3 regions of the Phytobacter sp. genome follow, and region 1 is predicted to be linked to each of the others. Evidence: predicted binding sites of a transcription regulator. Region 1 holds the regulator's gene; each other region holds the start of a gene.

Region 1 (6,173 bases):
AGCATCGCCTGGATGGTCATCGACAGGGTACCTGTTTTCGGATCCAGCAGACGGCCAGTACGTGAGCGCCCACCCTCGACAAAGTACTCAACCGAATAGCCGCGCTGGAACAGCTCGCCCAGATATTCGCGGAACACGGTGGAATAGAGCTTGTTGCCTTTGAAAGAGCGGCGAATGAAGAACGCGCCCAGACGGCGGAAAATCGGACCTGCTGGCCAGAAGTTCAGGTTGATACCGGCGGCGATATGCGGTGGCACCAGTCCCTGGTGATACAGCACGTAAGAGAGCAGCAGGTAGTCCATATGACTGCGGTGGCAGGGCACATAGACAATTTCATGGCCGTCATGAGCCAACTGGCGCACGCGCTCGGCGTTGTGCACGTTGATGCCCTGATACAGGCGGTTCCAGGTAAAGCTCAGAATACGGTCGGAGAGACGGATCATCTCGTAAGAGAAGTTCGCCGCAATCTCTTCCATCAGGGCAATCGCGTTTTGCTGCGCCTTGTCATGGGAGATTTTTTTGCTGCGTGCTTCGTCTTCAACAGCGCGGGCAATCGCTTTGGACGCCAGTAGCTTGTTAAACAAGTCCTGACGGGCAGGCAGACGCGGACCGACCGCCGCAAGACGCTGGCGGGCAAAGTGCATGCGTGCAACTCGCGCCAATTTCTGGGCGATAATTTTATCCGTACCATGCTCAGTGGCCATGCGGCGCAGTGAGACCGGCGGAGAGAAACGCACAAAGCTGTCGCGCCCGAGCCAGGAGATCGCAAAGAATTTCTGAATGCCGTTAAGCATACGCAGCGGCGGATTCATCTCGCCTTTCTCGCGACCCGGCGAACGACCGAACATCATCGAAACCGGCACCATTTGCACATCCAGGTCAGGATGGCTGCGATGCAGGTCGAGATAATCATGGAACAGCTTGATGGACTCTTCTTTCGGTGTATACCAGGTAAATACGCGTGGTCCACCGTGAATGAAGATATACCGCGGCAACTCCACGCCGTCGATCTCAAGCGGCTCCAGCGGGTCGGGCAAGTCGTGTGCCAGACATTGAGCGCGTAACGTGAGTAAGTCAGCCTTCGAGTTATAAGGCAAAACGTACATAATAGGGCGTGAGGTATCGAGCCCCAGTTCCTGTGCGGGTTCCGCAGGGATAGACTTACTTTTTACCAGCACGCTTAATGGTAAATTAAGTAATTTGTAGTAAATTCGTGGCCAGCCGGACATAAACGATGTAAAGCCTCTGGTTAATAATGCCAATGCGCCGCAAGAATATCAGAAAGCGCGCACAAATTCTTTTGTACCTCTATAACCTTACATAGAGATTGATGCTCATTACATAAAAAGGTTCTTTTAATGGCCAATAACACCACTGGCATTACCCGCATCATTAAAGCGGCCGGTTATTCATGGAAAGGCGTCCGCGCAGCCTGGATAAACGAAGCTGCCTTTCGTCAGGAGTCCGTTGCGGTCATTCTGGCAATTATTATCGCTTGTTTCCTTGATGTCGACGCCATCACCCGCGTATTGCTGATCGGTTCGGTGGCACTGGTCATGATCGTTGAAATTCTTAACAGCGCGATTGAAGCGGTCGTTGACCGGATTGGTTCGGAATTGCATGAGTTGTCCGGGCGCGCGAAGGACATGGGCTCAGCGGCGGTACTGATGACCATTCTGGTTGCACTCTTTACCTGGGTTTCACTGTTGTGGGGCCATTTTCGATAAGCCTTCCAGAATTGCGCTAACTGCTGGTTTTTTGCGTAATTTTGGTTTCAAAATCGCCTTTAGCTGTATATACTCACAGCATAACTGTATATACACCCAGGGGGCGGAATGAAAGCATTAACGGCCAGGCAGCAAGAGGTGTTCGATCTCATTCGTGATCGAATCAACCAAACGGGCATGCCGCCGACGCGTGCGGAGATCGCGCAACAGTTGGGGTTCCGTTCCCCAAACGCAGCTGAAGAGCACCTGAAAGCGTTAGCGCGTAAAGGTGTACTTGAGATTGTTTCTGGTGCGTCCCGCGGCATTCGTTTGCTGTTGGACGTCGCAGAAGACAATGGTTTGCCGCTGGTTGGGCGTGTAGCGGCAGGTGAGCCGTTGTTGGCGCAGCAGCATATCGAAGGTCACTATCAGGTTGATCCGTCCTTGTTCAAGCCAAATGCCGATTTCCTGCTGCGCGTTAGCGGCATGTCAATGAAAGACATTGGTATTATGGATGGCGATCTGCTGGCAGTGCATAAAACTCAGGATGTGCGTAACGGCCAGGTGGTTGTTGCACGTATTGATGATGAAGTCACCGTCAAACGACTGAAAAAACAAGGTAATACCGTTCAGTTACTGCCTGAAAACAGCGAATTTTCCCCGATTGTTGTGAATCTGCGCGAGCAGAACTTTACGATTGAAGGTCTGGCTGTTGGTGTGATTCGCAACGGTGAGTGGTTGTAATTCCTCTTCATAACCGTGGTTCAGCGTCCCGCTGCCACGGTTTTGTTTTATAAAACAAAATCTTAAATAACCTTCATCCTCAGCGCCTCTCCCAATCTGTTCGATTTACCTTCTTATAATTGTCTTTTGAATGGTTAAAAATTCCGAATAAATCCTCTGCAGTATGATCCCTGACTACAATTATTCTCACGTTCAGGATATTCAGAACGTAACGACGGACGATGATTCGCTATTCACAACCGAACGATGAGGACATGACTATGAATAAAGACGAAATCGGCGGTAACTGGAAACAGTTCAAAGGTAAAGCGAAAGAGAAGTGGGGGAAACTCACTGATGATGACATGACCGTCATCGAGGGTAAACGTGACCAACTGGTAGGTAAAATTCAGGAAAGATACGGCTACGCAAAAGATCAGGCGGAAAAAGAAGTTGTTGACTGGGAAACCCGCAACGAATACCGCTGGTAGCCTTCAAACCCTCTGAATATGCATTGAAGTGACTACCCTGCCCGACGGTACATGGACGTACCACCCTCTTAACACAACGAATTGAATGCACTCTCAACCGCCACTAGCGCGGTTTTTTCTTAACCAGAATCGAGTGATCGTGGTGACATTCGCCCTGGTGACGACAAGCTTCCACTTCCGCACATTTGGAACACAGACCATGTGCTTCAATGACATTATGGCGTAAGGCAAATCCTAATTTTGCAGCCAGTGAATGCATAATATCTTCCACCCCTTCCGCTTGTTCTTCTTTCACGACGCCGCAGCGATCGCAAATAAACATGGCCGATGTATGAGTTGGCTGATCAAAAAGATGGCACAACACATAGCTGTTAGTAGACTCCACTTTGTGCACAAACCCCTGCTCCAGCAGGAAGTCCAGCGCACGATAAACGGTGGGTGGTTTTGCCTGGGGTTCACTCTCGCGCAGCAGGTCCAGCAAGTCGTAGGCACTGATTGCCCCTTCCTGCAAACTCATTAACCGCAGAACCTCGAGGCGCTGAGGAGTCAGGCGCACATTGCGCTGCACGCACAGTTTTTCGGCCTGCGCTAGCATCTCTTGCGAAGTGGTCTTTTCCATTGTCGTCCTCTCATTTCCCGGCGGCATAATCTCTCACTTTACCATGTTCTGCTCTAAACGCCGAGATCGCGCGCAGATGCCGCTCACTTTCACATTCGCGGTACGTCTTCTATAAATAATGAAGGTCATTTCTTATAACTATAAATTTCTGCCGACTTTTGCGTATTTGGCAGAAATAGCCATTTTTCCAATGTTATTCGCAGCAATAGAGCATTCCCGTTGATGTAAAAAAGAACGGGGCATAGAAAAACTCATCTGACTACGAGACACATAATTGTGAAAAACAAACTCAAACTTTCAGTGGTCGCTATCGCTGTCTCCTTTTGCGTGGCAAATCAAGCGGGGGCAGCCAATACCTGGGCGGAGGCACGTAGTGATGCTATGGGTGGTACCGGCGTCGCTTCGGCAAGTTATGGCAGTGGGGCGCTGATCAACCCTGCGCTTCTGGCAAAAGCAAAACCTGATGATTCTGTCACCGTCATCTTGCCGAGTATCGGTGTGCAGGTGACTGACAAAGACGATCTGCGTAACGAGATTGACGATATCAACGACAAAATCGACGGTTATAAAGATTTTGTCGATAACCTGACACCCGCACAGGTGCTGTTGAATCCTGCTGCGGTTGTTGATGAATTCCAGAATGCTGCCGGGGATCTGGCGGATGAACTGCAATTCCTTAAAGGCAAAACGGCGCAGGCAAAAGCCAGTGCGGGTATTGCGGTCAGCATTCCAACCGATGTGGTTTCCATGGCCTTTGTGACCAAAGCGCATGCTCATGCACGCGTCAGCACATCGGTTGATCAAAACGATATTAATTACCTGCGTGGTATCCAGAGGAGTGATACCACTGCGCTGACAGAGGCAGGCAGTGCCGCACTGTTAGGCAGCGATGAGATTACACGTCATCTGAATTCAACCGCTTCCGGGCGCGCGGCGATTGTCTGGGATTACGGTATTGCCCTTGCGCATCAGTTCGACGTGGGAGGCATACCGCTGTCGGTTGGCGTGACACCTAAACTGCAAAAAACCTGGGTCTACAATTACACGACCTCCATTTATGATTACAACAGTGATGACTGGAACAACGATCGCTATCGTACCGATGACTCCGGTTTCAACGTAGACGTCGGCCTGGCAGCAGATCTGACCGAAAACATCACCGTAGGCTTGACCGGCCAAAACCTGGTCTCACGTAATATCGATACCAAAGATATCCGTATCGAAAACGGCATGACGGGTGAAGTCAGAAACTACAAAGACACCTATCAGATAAGCCCACTTGTCACTGCAGGGGTCGCCTGGCAGAACGAACTGCTGACCCTGAGTGCCGATGGCGACCTGACGGAAACCAAAGGCTTTAAGAGCGAAAAAAATTCCCAATACGTTGGAGTGGGTGCCGAAGTTCGTCCGCTTAGCTGGCTGGCTGTTCGTGCGGGTTACCGTGCGGATGTCAAAGGGGATGACAAAAATGTCTTCACAGGCGGTGTCGGTTTCGCACCGTTCAATAAAGTACATGTCGACCTGATGGGTCTTGTGGGCGAGGACCAAACCTGGGGTGCAGGCGCACAGCTTAGCGTGACGTTCTGATCCCTCACCGGAGGCCTCGCGCCTCCGGTTTTTCTTTGTGCTATAGTAGCGCCCCATTTTTCCGTAAAGCTTATTTATTCGCCATGTCGCCAGAAATTCAGCCCGCTGCTTACCCTGCCCACCGCTTTTCCATCGCGCCGATGCTCGACTGGACGGACAGGCATTGCCGTTACTTCCTGCGCCAGCTTTCCCGCCATACGCTGCTCTACACCGAAATGGTGACGACAGGGGCCATTATTCACGGTAAGGGTGACTATCTGGCCTACAGCGAAGAAGAGCATCCGGTGGCATTACAGCTTGGTGGCAGCGACCCTGCTGCGCTGGCGCAGTGTGCAAAACTGGCTGAACAACGCGGTTATGATGAGATTAACCTGAACGTAGGTTGCCCGTCCGATCGCGTGCAGAACGGCATGTTCGGTGCCTGCCTGATGGGCAATGCGCAACTGGTCGCGGACTGCATCAAAGCGATGCGCGATGTGGTGTCGATTCCGGTGACAGTGAAAACCCGTATCGGGATTGACGATCAGGACAGCTACGAATTCCTCTGCGATTTCATCAATACGGTGTCGGGCAAAGGCGAATGTGAGATGTTTATCATCCATGCGCGTAAAGCCTGGCTGTCCGGCCTGAGTCCGAAAGAGAACCGTGAAATTCCACCGCTGGATTACCCGCGAGTCTATCAACTCAAACGCGATTTCCCGCACCTGACCATGTCCATCAACGGCGGCATTAAATCGCTGGAAGAAGCACTATCTCATCTTGAGCATATGGATGGCGTGATGGTTGGGCGCGAGGCGTATCAAAACCCTGGGATTCTGGCGCGTGTCGACAGGGAGATTTTCGGCGTTGATGCTCCGGATGCGGACCCGGTTGCGGTTGTGCGTGCCATGTATCCATATATTGAGAATGAGCTGCAACAAGGCACCTATCTGGGCCACATTACGCGTCACATGCTGGGATTGTTCCAGGGTATTCCGGGGGCACGTCAGTGGCGTCGTTACCTCAGTGAAAACGCGCATAAGCCAGGGGCCGATGTGGCGGTGCTGG
Region 2 (6,173 bases), 1.3 Mb from region 1:
CGCACCGCTACAGCCCTGAGGGATCCACGATTCGTATCTGCATTGAAGGTGATGATTTCCCGATACTGGCGGTCGAAGATGAAGGCCCGGGCATTGATGAGTCGCGCAGTGGTGAACTGAGCAAGGCGTTTGTCCGCATGGACAGCCGTTATGGTGGTGCAGGTCTGGGGCTCAGTATTGTCACCCGTATTGCCCAACTGCATGATGCTCAATTCTTTTTACACAATAAAAAACCCACACCTGGCGTACGGGCATGGGTTAAATTCAAACCAGTTGTGCGTTAAATCGTGCTCAGTAGCTCAGGATCCAGGCGTGGCTAAAAGCAATAATAATCGCCATTGAGAGTGCAACAGCCAGGTATTGATACAGATTTTCTTTTTGCATTTCGAAATCTCCTGAATTTTGCTACGGAGATTATCGGAACTACCTTAAGCAAACATTAAGGCCCGCTCACGGAATCGTGACGGGCCTCATATCATGAGACGGTAATAAACAGTTCCCGCAGTTGATGCAGCTTGTCACGACATTGCGCGGCTTCCTCAAATTCGAGATTCTGCGCGTGTTGCATCATCTGCCCTTCGAGCTCGTGAATTTTTTGCTGCAACGCTTTTGGCGTCAACGCCATTTCCACTGCTTCGGCCTGCGCTGGTGTCCGCGACTTACCTCGCCCTTTGGCTTTGGTTTTCGCCAGGTTTTCCCCGAGGCTCAGGATATCCACCACTTTCTTATTCAGGCCCTGCGGCGTAATGCCGTTATCTTCGTTGTACTTCTGTTGTTTCTCACGACGACGTTCAGTTTCGCCAATAGCACGAGCCATGGATGGCGTGATTTTATCGCCGTAAAGAATCGCCTTGCCGTTAATGTTACGCGCCGCACGGCCAATGGTCTGAATCAGTGAGCGCTCGGAGCGCAGGAAGCCCTCTTTATCAGCGTCCAGAATCGCCACCAGCGACACTTCCGGCATATCCAGACCTTCACGCAGCAAGTTAATGCCGACAAGCACGTCGAATTCCCCAAGGCGCAAATCGCGGATAATTTCCATACGTTCCACGGTATCAATATCCGAGTGGAGATAACGCACCTTCTCGCCATGCTCTTCAAGATACTCGGTCAAGTCCTCTGCCATGCGCTTGGTCAGCGTTGTGACCAACACCCGTTCGTTAATGGCTGAGCGTTTGCGAATTTCGGAAAGCAAATCGTCAACCTGGGTCGCCACCGGGCGCACCTCAATAATCGGGTCGAGCAAGCCGGTAGGTCGCACGACCTGGTCAATAACTTCATCACCTGATTTTTCCAGTTCATAATTACCCGGCGTCGCAGAAACGTAGATAGTCTGCGGAGCCAGCGCTTCGAACTCTTCAAATCGCAGCGGGCGGTTATCAAGGGCTGACGGTAAACGGAAGCCGTACTCCACGAGCGTCTCTTTACGCGCCCTGTCGCCTTTGAACATGCCGCCAATTTGCGGAATAGTGACGTGGGATTCATCAATCACCAGCAGGCCGTCGGCAGGCAGGTAATCAAACAATGTCGGTGGTGGCTCACCAGGGCCGCGCCCGGACAGATAGCGCGAGTAGTTTTCAATGCCCGAGCAATAGCCCAGCTCGTTCATCATCTCAAGATCAAACTGGGTACGCTGGGTCAAACGCTGCTCTTCAAGCAGTTTGTTGTTGTCCATAAGCGACTTACGGCGAACCGCCAGCTCATCTTTAATCTCTTCCATTGCCTGCACAATACGCTCACGCGGGGTGACGTAGTGCGTTTTGGGATAGACGGTAAAGCGCGGAATAACGGATTCCACATGTCCGGTTAACGGATCAAACAGCGACAACCGCTCTACCTCTTCATCAAACAGCTCCACGCGAAGGGCAATATCGTCAGATTCCGCCGGGAAGATATCGATTACCTCTCCGCGTACGCGGAAGGTACCGCGCTGGAAGGCCTGATCGTTACGGGTGTATTGCAGTTCTGCCAGGCGGCGTAGAATGGCACGTTGATCGATGATCATCCCGTTCGTCAGGTGCAGCATCATCTTCAGATACAAATCAGGGTCACCCAGACCATAAATCGCCGATACAGATGCCACCACAATGACATCCCGGCGCTCAAGCAAGGCTTTGGTCGCCGACAGACGCATCTGTTCTATGTGCTCATTTACCGAGGCATCTTTTTCGATAAAGGTGTCTGAGCTCGGCACATAGGCTTCCGGCTGATAGTAGTCGTAATACGAAACAAAGTACTCCACCGCATTTTCCGGGAAAAACTCTTTCATTTCGCCATACAGCTGGGCAGCCAGGGTTTTATTGGGTGCCAGCACCATCGTCGGGCGCTGCAAATCTGCAATAACATTGGCCACGGTGAACGTTTTACCTGAACCGGTAACGCCCAGCAGCGTCTGATGCGCGAGCCCATCTTCAAGGCCCTCTTTCAGGCGACGAATAGCCTCAGGCTGATCGCCAGAAGGGCGAAAAGCAGAATGCAGTTTTAACGATTTACTCATGGACAGCTACCTGATGAAGGAATGAGCGGGCAGGAAAGTAATTTTACTCACCGCGACGAGAATTGCCAGTCATTAATACTGGATGAAAAAACAGTGGCGATATCATGAATCTGTACTAGCACGAGGGTCGACATCACCTGCTCACCGTCAAAATGCGCCAGGGCGGAATAAAACACCTGTCGAAATGGGTTATCCCCAGAACATTTCGTTTTTTAACACTTGTCAAGAGATGTAATGAAAGTTTTGTGGCAGTGGGTGACACTTTTCTTACAACCATTGCTTTTATTTAATTATTTGAAAATAAAGATTATTTTATAAAAGCCGCCTTTCGCATCAATTCATGCGCAAGCCGCGTGTTTACTCGCTTGTCGCACTTTTTCTAACTCTAATACACAAGGTTATCCACAGGAATAGTGGATAACTGCTTCCAGGCCGTATGCACCGCCAGCCCACAGATTGTTAACAACCCGTGATTTCGCCGCCGTAAAAATTTTTTATCACTTATTTTCGCAGAATAACTGCTAACGAAACGGCAAAACGTCATGAGATCATGCTCACATTTACCCATTTTTCTGCACCAGAATACCTCAGATAAAGCACTGACAAAGTGCACGGATTTTCAACAGTTTTCCTTAAATCGGGTTTTAAATACCTGTTTCATCAGTGGACTCTGAAAACGAGACAGCTTTGGTAAATTGGCAAGCCTTTTGCACCTGTTTTCTGACCTCAAAGAGAGAAAGGAGCAGGTTATGTTGAGTTTACGTTCGGTGAACCAGTACTACGGTAATCAGCACACGTTGTGGAACGTCGACTTCGATTTAGTTCCCGGTACCTGTACCTCTGTAATTGGTCTACCAGGCATGGGAAAGACAACGTTGATCAACTGCATTACCGGATTTTTGCCCGTCGAGAGTGGCAGTATGGTGTGGCAGGACGCGAGCGGGCCGCCGCAAGATATGCTGCATTTGCAGGCTGAACACCGCAGCGCGATGGGGATCGGCTATGTCCCCCAGGACAGGCGAATATTCTCCCAACTGACAGTGGAAGAAAACCTGCACATCGCCCTTCTGGCAGGCGCAGCACCACGCAACGCCGTTAGCAGCGAGATATATGACCTTTTCCCGGAGTTATATGCGTTTCGTCAGGTGAAAGGGGCTGGGTTATCGGAAGATAATCAATATCAGTTAGCAATGGCGCGGGCGATGGTCAACCGCCCGCGTTTATTGATTCTTGACGAGCCGACCCGGGGCCTGGGTCAGGCATTTATTCACAAACTCGGCAATTTAATTGTCCGGCTGAATCAGGATCTGGGCATGACTATCCTGCTGGCTGAACAACACCTGAGCTTTATTCGTCGGGTGGCCGACCGTTTTTGTCTGCTACACCGGGGACGCAATGTTGCCGAAGGTGACGTTAAGCAACTGGATGACGGACTTCTGTCGCACTGGATGACGCCGGAGTCAGTACGCTGAGATCGAGATAATGACCGTTATTTGCCTCATCCGGCGCGTGTGAAAGCCAGGGGATCTCCCCAAGCATCGGGGCTTTTATCACGCGCCGCAGCGTGGCAATGTACTCACTGTGTCGCCTTCCCGGCGGCTGGACATCATTGGCAATCCACCCCGCCAGCCTTAGCCCGGCCTGTTCAATCGCCAGCGCTGTCAGCATCGCATGGTTAATACATCCCAGCTTCACCCCCACCACCAGAATCACCGGCAGTTGCTCGGCAATTACCCAGTCAGCAAAGGTAAAGGTGTCGGATAATGGCGTAAACCAGCCTCCCGCCCCTTCCACCAGCACCCACTGGGCCTGTTCTTCCAGATAACGCAATCCGGTCGACATCCCTTGAGGCGAAATCGGCGTATGGGTCGCCGCACTGACGATATGGGGCGACGTCGGCTCCGCAAATGTCCAGGGGTTCACGGCATCATAAGGCAATGGCAGGCTACTGTTACGCTGAAGCGCCAGCGCATCGCTGTTGCGCAGTCCCTCTGAGGTCATTTCACTCCCCGAGGCGACGGGTTTATATCCGGCGGTACGCCATCCCTGCTGACTGGCGGCCTGTAACAAGGCACAACTGGCGACGGTTTTCCCGACCTCCGTGTCAGTTCCGGTGACAAAATAACGTTCAGTCACGGCTGATAACTCCCCAAAATAGTTGATAACTGAGCGGGTATCTCCCCTCCTGCTGCGGCCAGGCCTGCTGCAACTGCTGCAGTTTTCCCCGCGTCAGACCTGAAGCGCGCCCGGCATGCAGATGCGTTGCCCCTATACCTTTGAGCGAACGCATCGCATCTGCTGCATCATCAAAATGCAGCGTGAGGGTTTCCACCCCGCCCTGATAACGCCACCCACGCAGGGCTGCATGAATCTGCTCTACAGGTAAAAAACGGTTGGCGTGTGAGACTGAATCCAGCGCCCGCCAGGCCTGAGTCAGTTCCGGCAACGACCCGTGCACCAGCGTGGTAAACGCAACATACCCACCCGGGCGCACCACCCGACAGAGTTCGCTTAATGCCTGTTGCAGGTCATCACACCACTGCACGGCAAGGTTGCTCCAGGCCAGGCAAAACTGCCCGTCAGGCAGCGGCATCGCTTCAATATCGCCCTGAACATAATGGTGCGCCGTCTGCTGCTGACGCGCCTCTTCCAGCATGTCCGGGCTGAGATCCAGTGCAGTGACCTGTGCCCCGCGTTGCTGCCAGTAGTGCCCCGTTGAGCCGGGACCACATCCGGCGTCCAGCACATGATGCGTTGCGACATCGCCCAGACGAGCGAGCAGTAATTCGGTGCTTTGGCGCTGTACCCCGTCGTGTTGGCGATAGTGCTGTGCCGCGCGTCCAAAGGCATGTGCAACGGCTTGCTTATTGACGGGCGTCATCCAGCACCTCCAGCAACTGCGCAATATCCTCAGGCTCGTGAGCAGCGGTCAGCGTCAGCCTGAGTCGCGCCGTTCCCGGTGGCACTGTCGGCGGGCGAATCGCGGTCACCCAGCATCCCCGCTCGCGCAGGGTGCTGGCCAGATTGCAGCGCCCGATCGTTCTCGCCAACGATGAGCGGCTGGATGGCGCTTTGCGAGGCGGTCGTTTGCAACCCTAATGATGCGGTGCCTGCGCGAAACTGCGCCACCAGAGCGGCAAGCTTTTCACGGCGTTCGTCCCCTTCAGCACTGCGAATCACATTAAGCGATGCCAGCAATGCCACGGTCTGCGCCGGTGGCATTGAGGTGCTGTAAATCAGGTGACGGGCAAACTGCAATAAGTAATCGGCGACCGGTTCGCGGCACAACACCGCCGCCCCGCTCAGTCCAACGCCTTTACCGAAAGTGACCACCAGAATATCTGGCATCACCTGTTGCGCGTGACAACTGCCGCGCCCCTCTTGCCCCCAGACGCCGATACCGTGCGCATCGTCGACCATCAACCAGCCGTTGGCTTTCTGCGCTGCCGCATGAAGGTCGGCCAGTGGGGCCGAATCGCCGTCCATACTGAAAATGCCTTCGGTGACGACCAGTTGCTCACCGGCTATCGGTTTCTCCAGTAGCGTTGCCAGATGCGCCGCGTCGTTATGCTGAAAGCGGCGTAATTGTGCCGGGCTAAGATCCGCCGCCTCCAGCAACGATGCGTGACTGAGCCTGTCAGCAACAATGCGATCGTCTTTTGTCATCAGAGCAGCG
Region 3 (6,173 bases), 1.6 Mb from region 1:
TATCGAAGCCAGCGCAGCAAAAGAGGCTGTCGATTTATTGCTGACCCTCGAGAATGAACCGGTTCAAGTGAACACCTGGATTGAAAAGCATATGAATGCAATGCTGATCAACCGGATGAAGCAGACCATACGTGCACGACGTAAGCGTCATTTCAATGCTGAACACCAGCACACGCGTAAGAAGTCTATCGATCTCGAATTTGTTGTCTGGCAACGTCTTGCAGGCCTGGCTCAGCGTCGGGGAAAAACTCTCTCAGAGACCGTTGTGCAGCTCATCGAAGATGCTGAACACAAAGAAAAATACGCAACCACAATGACCTTTTTGAAGCAGGATTTGCAGGCATTGTTGGGTAAAGAATAATACGATTGTTTTACAGGCAATAAAAAACCCCGCAATGCGGGGTTTTTTTATAAGACTGAAACTTAAGCCTGCGGCTGAGTTACAACGTCTTTGATACCTTTAACTTCGATCTCTACGCGACGGTCTGGCGCCAGGCAATCGATCAGCGCAGGACGCGCTTTCACGTTGTCACAGGTGGTGCCAGTAACTGGGTTGGATTCACCCATGCCACGTGCGGAGATTTTGTTAGCCGGGATACCTTTGGAGATCAGGTAGTCAACCACGGACTGAGCACGTTTCTCAGACAGACCCTGGTTGTAAGCGTCAGAACCGATGCGGTCAGTGAAGCCCAGAACAACTACGGAACCGTCTTTCGGATCCAGGTTGCTCAGCTGGCTGTACATCTGATCCAGCGCCTGCTGGCCTTCAGGTTTCAGGGTTGCTTTGTTGAAGTTGAACAGAACGTCAGACTTCAGAGTGAAGTGCTTGGTCTGTACTTCTGGAGCTGGGGCTGGAGCCGGAGCAGCTACGATCGGAGCAGCTTCTTCCTGCTGACCGAAACGGTAGGAAACACCTACGCTCAGCATGCCGTTGTCCGGACGGGTACCAACGGTGTTTGCATCACCGATGTTGTTAACCCACTGGTATTCCAGACGGGTAGCGATATCGCGGGTAACTGCCCACTCAACACCACCAGCGAATACTGGGGAAACACCAGTGTCGTGATCTTTGAAGCGATCGCCAGCGACGTTAGCTGTAGCGTCTGCACGCCATACCATACCACCCAGACGGGTGTAGATATCCAGATCGTCAGTTACTGGGTAACCCAGTTTAGCGGTCAGCTGAACACCCTGAGCTTTGAACGCACCGTTTACGGTGTCGCCTTTGTAAGGCATACGACCTAACCAGTCGTAACCCATTTCAAAACCAACATACGGGTTAACCTGATAGCCACCGAACGCACCTGCACCCAGCTGGCTTTCATGAGTCGGGCCGTCGTTAGGAATGAAGCCGGTATCATGGAACTGAGACCAGCCCAGTTTACCACCTGCATACCAGGTATTATCTTTCGGAGCGGCCTGCGCTACGGTAGCGAAACCAGCCAGTGCCACTGCAATCGCGATAGCTGTCTTTTTCATTTTTGCGCCTCGTTATCATCCAAAAATCGCCATGGAAATCTCGGAAGAGAAATCACGGTTAAATCCTTCACCGGGGGCATTGCTCACTTGTTACTCAGCAGATATCTTCACGATATCTTTGGCTTAGACCAAGCACCCCTGGCGATGTAAAGTCTACAACGTAGTTGGAAACTTACAAGTGTGAACTCCGTCAGGCATATGAAAAAAAAGGCTTTGTATACACATTATTTAACAAATATGTGCAAGGAATCGCCAGCCCGAAATCGCCGCGAGGCGCGGGAGACATGACCTGGCGCGGTATTTAGTTGATTCCTCTGGAGAGTGGGCCAGAAGTAAAATTAATCCCAGGATTTATCCTAATTTTACTCAATGATACAAATTTGAGTGAATTTTTATCCCAGAATGCTGTCTCGCTCCCTGTTGATCGAGACGAACAGGACGCATCACAAATCCGATCGCATTCCCTTCTTCTGCTGCCAGAGTCAATTGTTGATGCTCGTCTTCGGTCAGTTCGTCGGCATGCCAGCCAATTACCACACTGTAATTCCCTGTGCGCAGCGCCCTAATCATTGACTCCAGCGTGAGGTCAGGTGAAAGCTGGCTAATCTGCATCACTTTGGCCAAAGGAAGACCTGCAGACTGAACCCATTCTCGGCTCAACTTTTGCTGGGGGGTGAGCCATAGCTGCCAACGTGATTGCTGGCCCAGCTGTTGGAGCAGGGGTAGCAGCAGCAGTTGTGTCATTCCGGGCTGGTCTTCGCGATAAACCACCTCACTGATAAGCCCTGTCGGGGAATCGATGGTTTGCGCACGAGGCGCAGAAATAAATTGTGTTGAACGATTTGCACGGCTTAATGAATGGTACATGATCAACCCAGCCCTAGTGGTTACTGTATGTTTATACAGTAACCCTGTAGCGTTCAAAGATCAACCTCATTTTCTGAAAGAGCCTCGCAATTTTGTAGCCTAATTATCTTCAGCAGTAAAATTCTCTTGCTGAGTGTCGTGCACTTCCCTATGTTCCTCCTTAACGGATCCGTTAACAAAGATGCTGTATTAAGCCATGATTTAAAAGGAAATAATCATGAAAAGCTTATCCTATCAAAGGATCTATTTATCGCAGGAATATCTCTCTTCTTTGGGAAAGGTTCAGTCCCGTGCTCTCTTTGGCGGCTACAGTCTGGCGGTTGAAGACGTCGTCTTTGCAATGGTGTCGGAGGGAGAATTGTACTTGCGGGTGTGTGAAGAAAGTGCACCTTATACAGTGAAACGCCAGCCTCCGTTGTTGACATACAAGAAGCGTGGTCGGGATGTGTCGCTCAATTATTATTATGTCGATGAGTCCCTGTGGCAGGATGTTCCTTTGCTCGTACGACTTTCATCCTATTCACTCAATGCCGCACGTTCGGAAATACAGCACCGTAAATCTATGTTGCGACTTAAGGATTTGCCGAATCTCACGTTTCAACTGGAGACTTTGCTTTGTGAGGCTGGTGTCAGGGATGCTGAAATGCTGCGTATGCTGGGGGCGAAAGACTGCTGGCTAAGGATAAAAAAGATGAATAAGCATTTGGGAATAAAGGTGTTATTTGCTCTTGAAGGCGCAATTTTTGGTTTACATGAGGCAGCACTCCCGACGCAGAGACGTCAGGAGCTGATAGATTGGTATAATGCTTTAGACAGCAAGGCATGGGAGCATCACTGAACAACCTGTTGTTGTAAGTGACACATCTCAGGCAGCAAGGCGATCAATAACCCAATTTGCTGCAGTACAAGGGGCTCTTTACTGTCCGGGCGAGGTTCAAGATGTCTGATACGTCGTGACAAGTCTGCCAGCGTCAATTGCACGCGCTCCTCATCGGCAGGCTGATGATGTAGCGCGTCATCGACATAGCATACGGCATCATCCAGTAACCGGAGTATGGCCGGATGCGTCAGCTGCTCGCGATGGGCACCCAGAGCTGAAATATAACTCGTAAAAGTATGGTTCAGGCACAGCAACCGGAAGGCCACTTCACGCTGTTCAACGGAGGTACCTGGCTCCGAGGCCATATTGGAGACCACGGAGGCCAGCTCAGCATCGCGGTTATAGGCATTTCTGCGCGCAATCCGATACGTCAGTCGGTTATCTCGTCCCTGATGATACTGTTCAAGAATGGCATCCAGGTAGCGGCAATTGGCATTAACGGCCTGTTCGGTAACACGCTTGAGATTGCGAAAACGCCAGTCCGGCCAGATGAAACTCACCGCAGCCCACGCGATAGCACAGCCGATCAATGTATCAATGACACGAGGGATGGCGACTTCAAACCCTTCACCGAGCAAATTGAAGCAGAGCAGGACGAGCAACGTAATAAACATGGTTGCCTGCGCATATTGCACCAGGCGAAAGGCAAAAAAGAGCACACCCGTGATGACAATCAGAATCAGTTGTCCTTCGAGTGAAGGGACAAAATAAAGTACCGGTAAACCGAGGGCAACGCCTGCCAGAGTGCCGACAATACGCAACGTTAGGCGATGACGCGTGGCATTATAGTTTGGCTGGCAGACAAAAAGACTGGTGAGCAAAATCCAGTACCCATGATGCAACCCCATCGCCTGAATGACGGCATACCCTACACAGAGCACGACAGACATGCGCACGGCATGACGAAAAAGCGCGGATTCTGGTGTGAGGTTATTGCGCAGACGCAGCCAGATATCGCTCATTCCATGCAGGCTGTCATCTGCCAACATATTTTCCGTTTCGTTAAGCGACGAGGTTTGCGGCTGACCGGATTCAATTGAGGCCAGCTGGGCATCGATAGCCCGCAGATTATCCAGCAGAAAACCGAGTGCTTTAAGTTGTGCGGCGGGTGTAGTGCCGCTGGCCCGGATCCTGTCCAGTGCGGCATCAAGATGAATAAAAGCACGCTCAAAACGGTTGTCATGCTGATAAGGGGTTCGCAGCAATATGGCCCGGGCGAGGTGCGCACAAGCCTGAGACTGTTGCGATATAAGACGCTGGAAGCGAAACATTACATCACTGTAGCGAAAATGCTCGCGTAGCGCTTGATACTGGATGTGCGATGAGCTGGCACGTTCATGAATGTCCTGGGCTGCAAAGTAGTAATGTAAGGTTCTGCGCGTGCCGCGTTGTCCCCGGTCACCACGCAGACGTGTCAACAGAGACGCTTTGGTCTGATTAAGCGTGGTAACCAGTTGCCCGTTTGCCAGCGCCAGTTCGTACAAAGGAGCCTGACTTTCATCTTCGATATCCGGGTCAAACAGGCGGGATTTGAGTTCCAGATAATGCGAAAGCTGCTCGTAGCAGCGTGCCAGATTGTCCTGTAACGGGCGAATGGGGAAGACCAAATGGCCAGCCAGAGTAAGCAGGTTAAACCAGACCGCACCCGCCAAAAGGAGCAGTGGTTGCTGATACCAGACGCTGTAGAGGGACGCGCCAAGCATGGTGTAGATAGCGATGAGTAATGCACCGAATGCGATAGTCGCATAGCGCTGCCCCAGTCCACCCAGCAGGATAAAGCCGATAGTCGATAGCACAAGCCCTGGTGCAAACAGCCATGGCCAGGGGAATAAAAGCTCAACCGAGGCCGAGGCGATAAAAAAGGAAATCAGCGTGATGATAAGGTTACGCAGTCGGCCAGTGAGACGATCATCAAGGTCGGCCAGCGCGGCTGCGACCACACCTAATGTGAGCGGAATGGTCAGCTTCACTTCCCCCAACAGCCAGGGCAGGGCTGCTGTCCCACTGAGGGCAATGAAAATGCGCACGTTGTACAGCCAGGCGCTATTCCAGGTATAGCGACGGAGCAGGGGACTTAGCATCGGCTCTGCATCCTGTTACTGAAAGCGTCTGCGGGCATTGGCTTCACGAGCGGCGCGTGCGACCTCAACCGGGACGACGCGGCGACCTACTGGCCATAAGGCAATGGCGGCAATCTTGAAATTTGCCACCCCCACAGGGATGCCGATGATGGTAATGCATTGCGCAATACCGGCAACGATATGCATCACGCAGAGCCACCAGCCGAACAGCACGAACCAGACAAGGTTCAGCACCGTACCGCCGGCATTAAGCAACGAATTTTTAGCACCCGGCTCCAGTTCATCCACATGGATAGCTTCATTGCCCCAGGGGATTAATGACAGTTTGGTGATTTCCCAGCAGGAACGCGTTAAAGGCAGCGTTACGACCAGCAATACGCTGGCGACAGTAGCGATTAGCCAACCCAATGTGGTGGCAAAGCCGCCAAGAACAAAGTTAAGAATATTCAAAACAGTACGCATAACACCTCGCTGTAATCCATTCAGTGAATGTTTTGGTCAATTGTAATGATTTTTTAGACTGGAGCACGTTTTCTCTGGCGGTTACACTGACAATCACAGTCATATGCTGAGAAACGATGTGTGATGGAACTAAAAGCAACTTCATTAGGAAAACGTCTGGCACAGCATCCCTACGACCGAATTGCCCTTCTCAATGCAGGGGTAAAGGTTTCTGGCGATCGACATGAGTATCTTATTCCCTTCAATCAGTTACTGACCATCGAATGTAAACGTGGTCTGGTGTGGGGAGAACTCGAATTTGTTCTGGTCGATAACAAAGTTGTGCGCCTTCACGGGACTGAATGGGGTGAAACCCAGCGTTTCTATCAGCATCTTAATGAACGATGGCAGCACTGGAGCGCGGA

The links. Region 1 encodes LexA, which represses DNA repair genes until DNA is damaged. Its sites were predicted from a motif close to TNCTGTATGTACATACAGNA; they were not measured.
Region 2: a site for LexA is predicted at 2,574-2,593, ahead of uvrB (excinuclease ABC subunit UvrB). Genes of this name have one in related genera too.
Region 3: a site for LexA is predicted at 2,368-2,387, ahead of sulA (SOS-induced cell division inhibitor SulA). Genes of this name have one in related genera too.

The regions. Positions count from the first base shown of each region.
Region 1 covers NZ_JCACPZ010000004.1:1,997,015-2,003,187, reverse strand. Annotated here, with positions in the region: gene plsB (glycerol-3-phosphate 1-O-acyltransferase PlsB) at 1-1,229, opposite strand, end outside; gene AC5JPW_RS13515 (diacylglycerol kinase) at 1,359-1,727, shown strand; gene lexA (transcriptional repressor LexA) at 1,836-2,450, shown strand; gene AC5JPW_RS13505 (CsbD family protein) at 2,711-2,920, shown strand; gene zur (zinc uptake transcriptional repressor Zur) at 3,024-3,539, opposite strand; gene AC5JPW_RS13495 (conjugal transfer protein TraF) at 3,816-5,126, shown strand; gene dusA (tRNA dihydrouridine(20/20a) synthase DusA) at 5,210-6,173, shown strand, end outside.
Region 2 covers NZ_JCACPZ010000004.1:651,389-657,561, forward strand. Annotated here, with positions in the region: gene pmrB (two-component system sensor histidine kinase PmrB) at 1-284, shown strand, start outside; gene uvrB (excinuclease ABC subunit UvrB) at 476-2,497, opposite strand; gene AC5JPW_RS07090 (ABC transporter ATP-binding protein) at 3,247-3,969, shown strand; gene bioD (dethiobiotin synthase) at 3,911-4,633, opposite strand; gene bioC (malonyl-ACP O-methyltransferase BioC) at 4,626-5,378, opposite strand; partial or broken gene bioF (8-amino-7-oxononanoate synthase) at 5,362-6,173, opposite strand, start outside.
Region 3 covers NZ_JCACPZ010000004.1:419,394-425,566, reverse strand. Annotated here, with positions in the region: gene matP (macrodomain Ter protein MatP) at 1-361, shown strand, start outside; gene ompA (porin OmpA) at 424-1,479, opposite strand; gene sulA (SOS-induced cell division inhibitor SulA) at 1,846-2,346, opposite strand; gene AC5JPW_RS06095 (TfoX/Sxy family DNA transformation protein) at 2,564-3,184, shown strand; gene yccS (YccS family putative transporter) at 3,178-5,307, opposite strand; gene AC5JPW_RS06085 (YccF domain-containing protein) at 5,323-5,769, opposite strand; gene helD (DNA helicase IV) at 5,893-6,173, shown strand, end outside.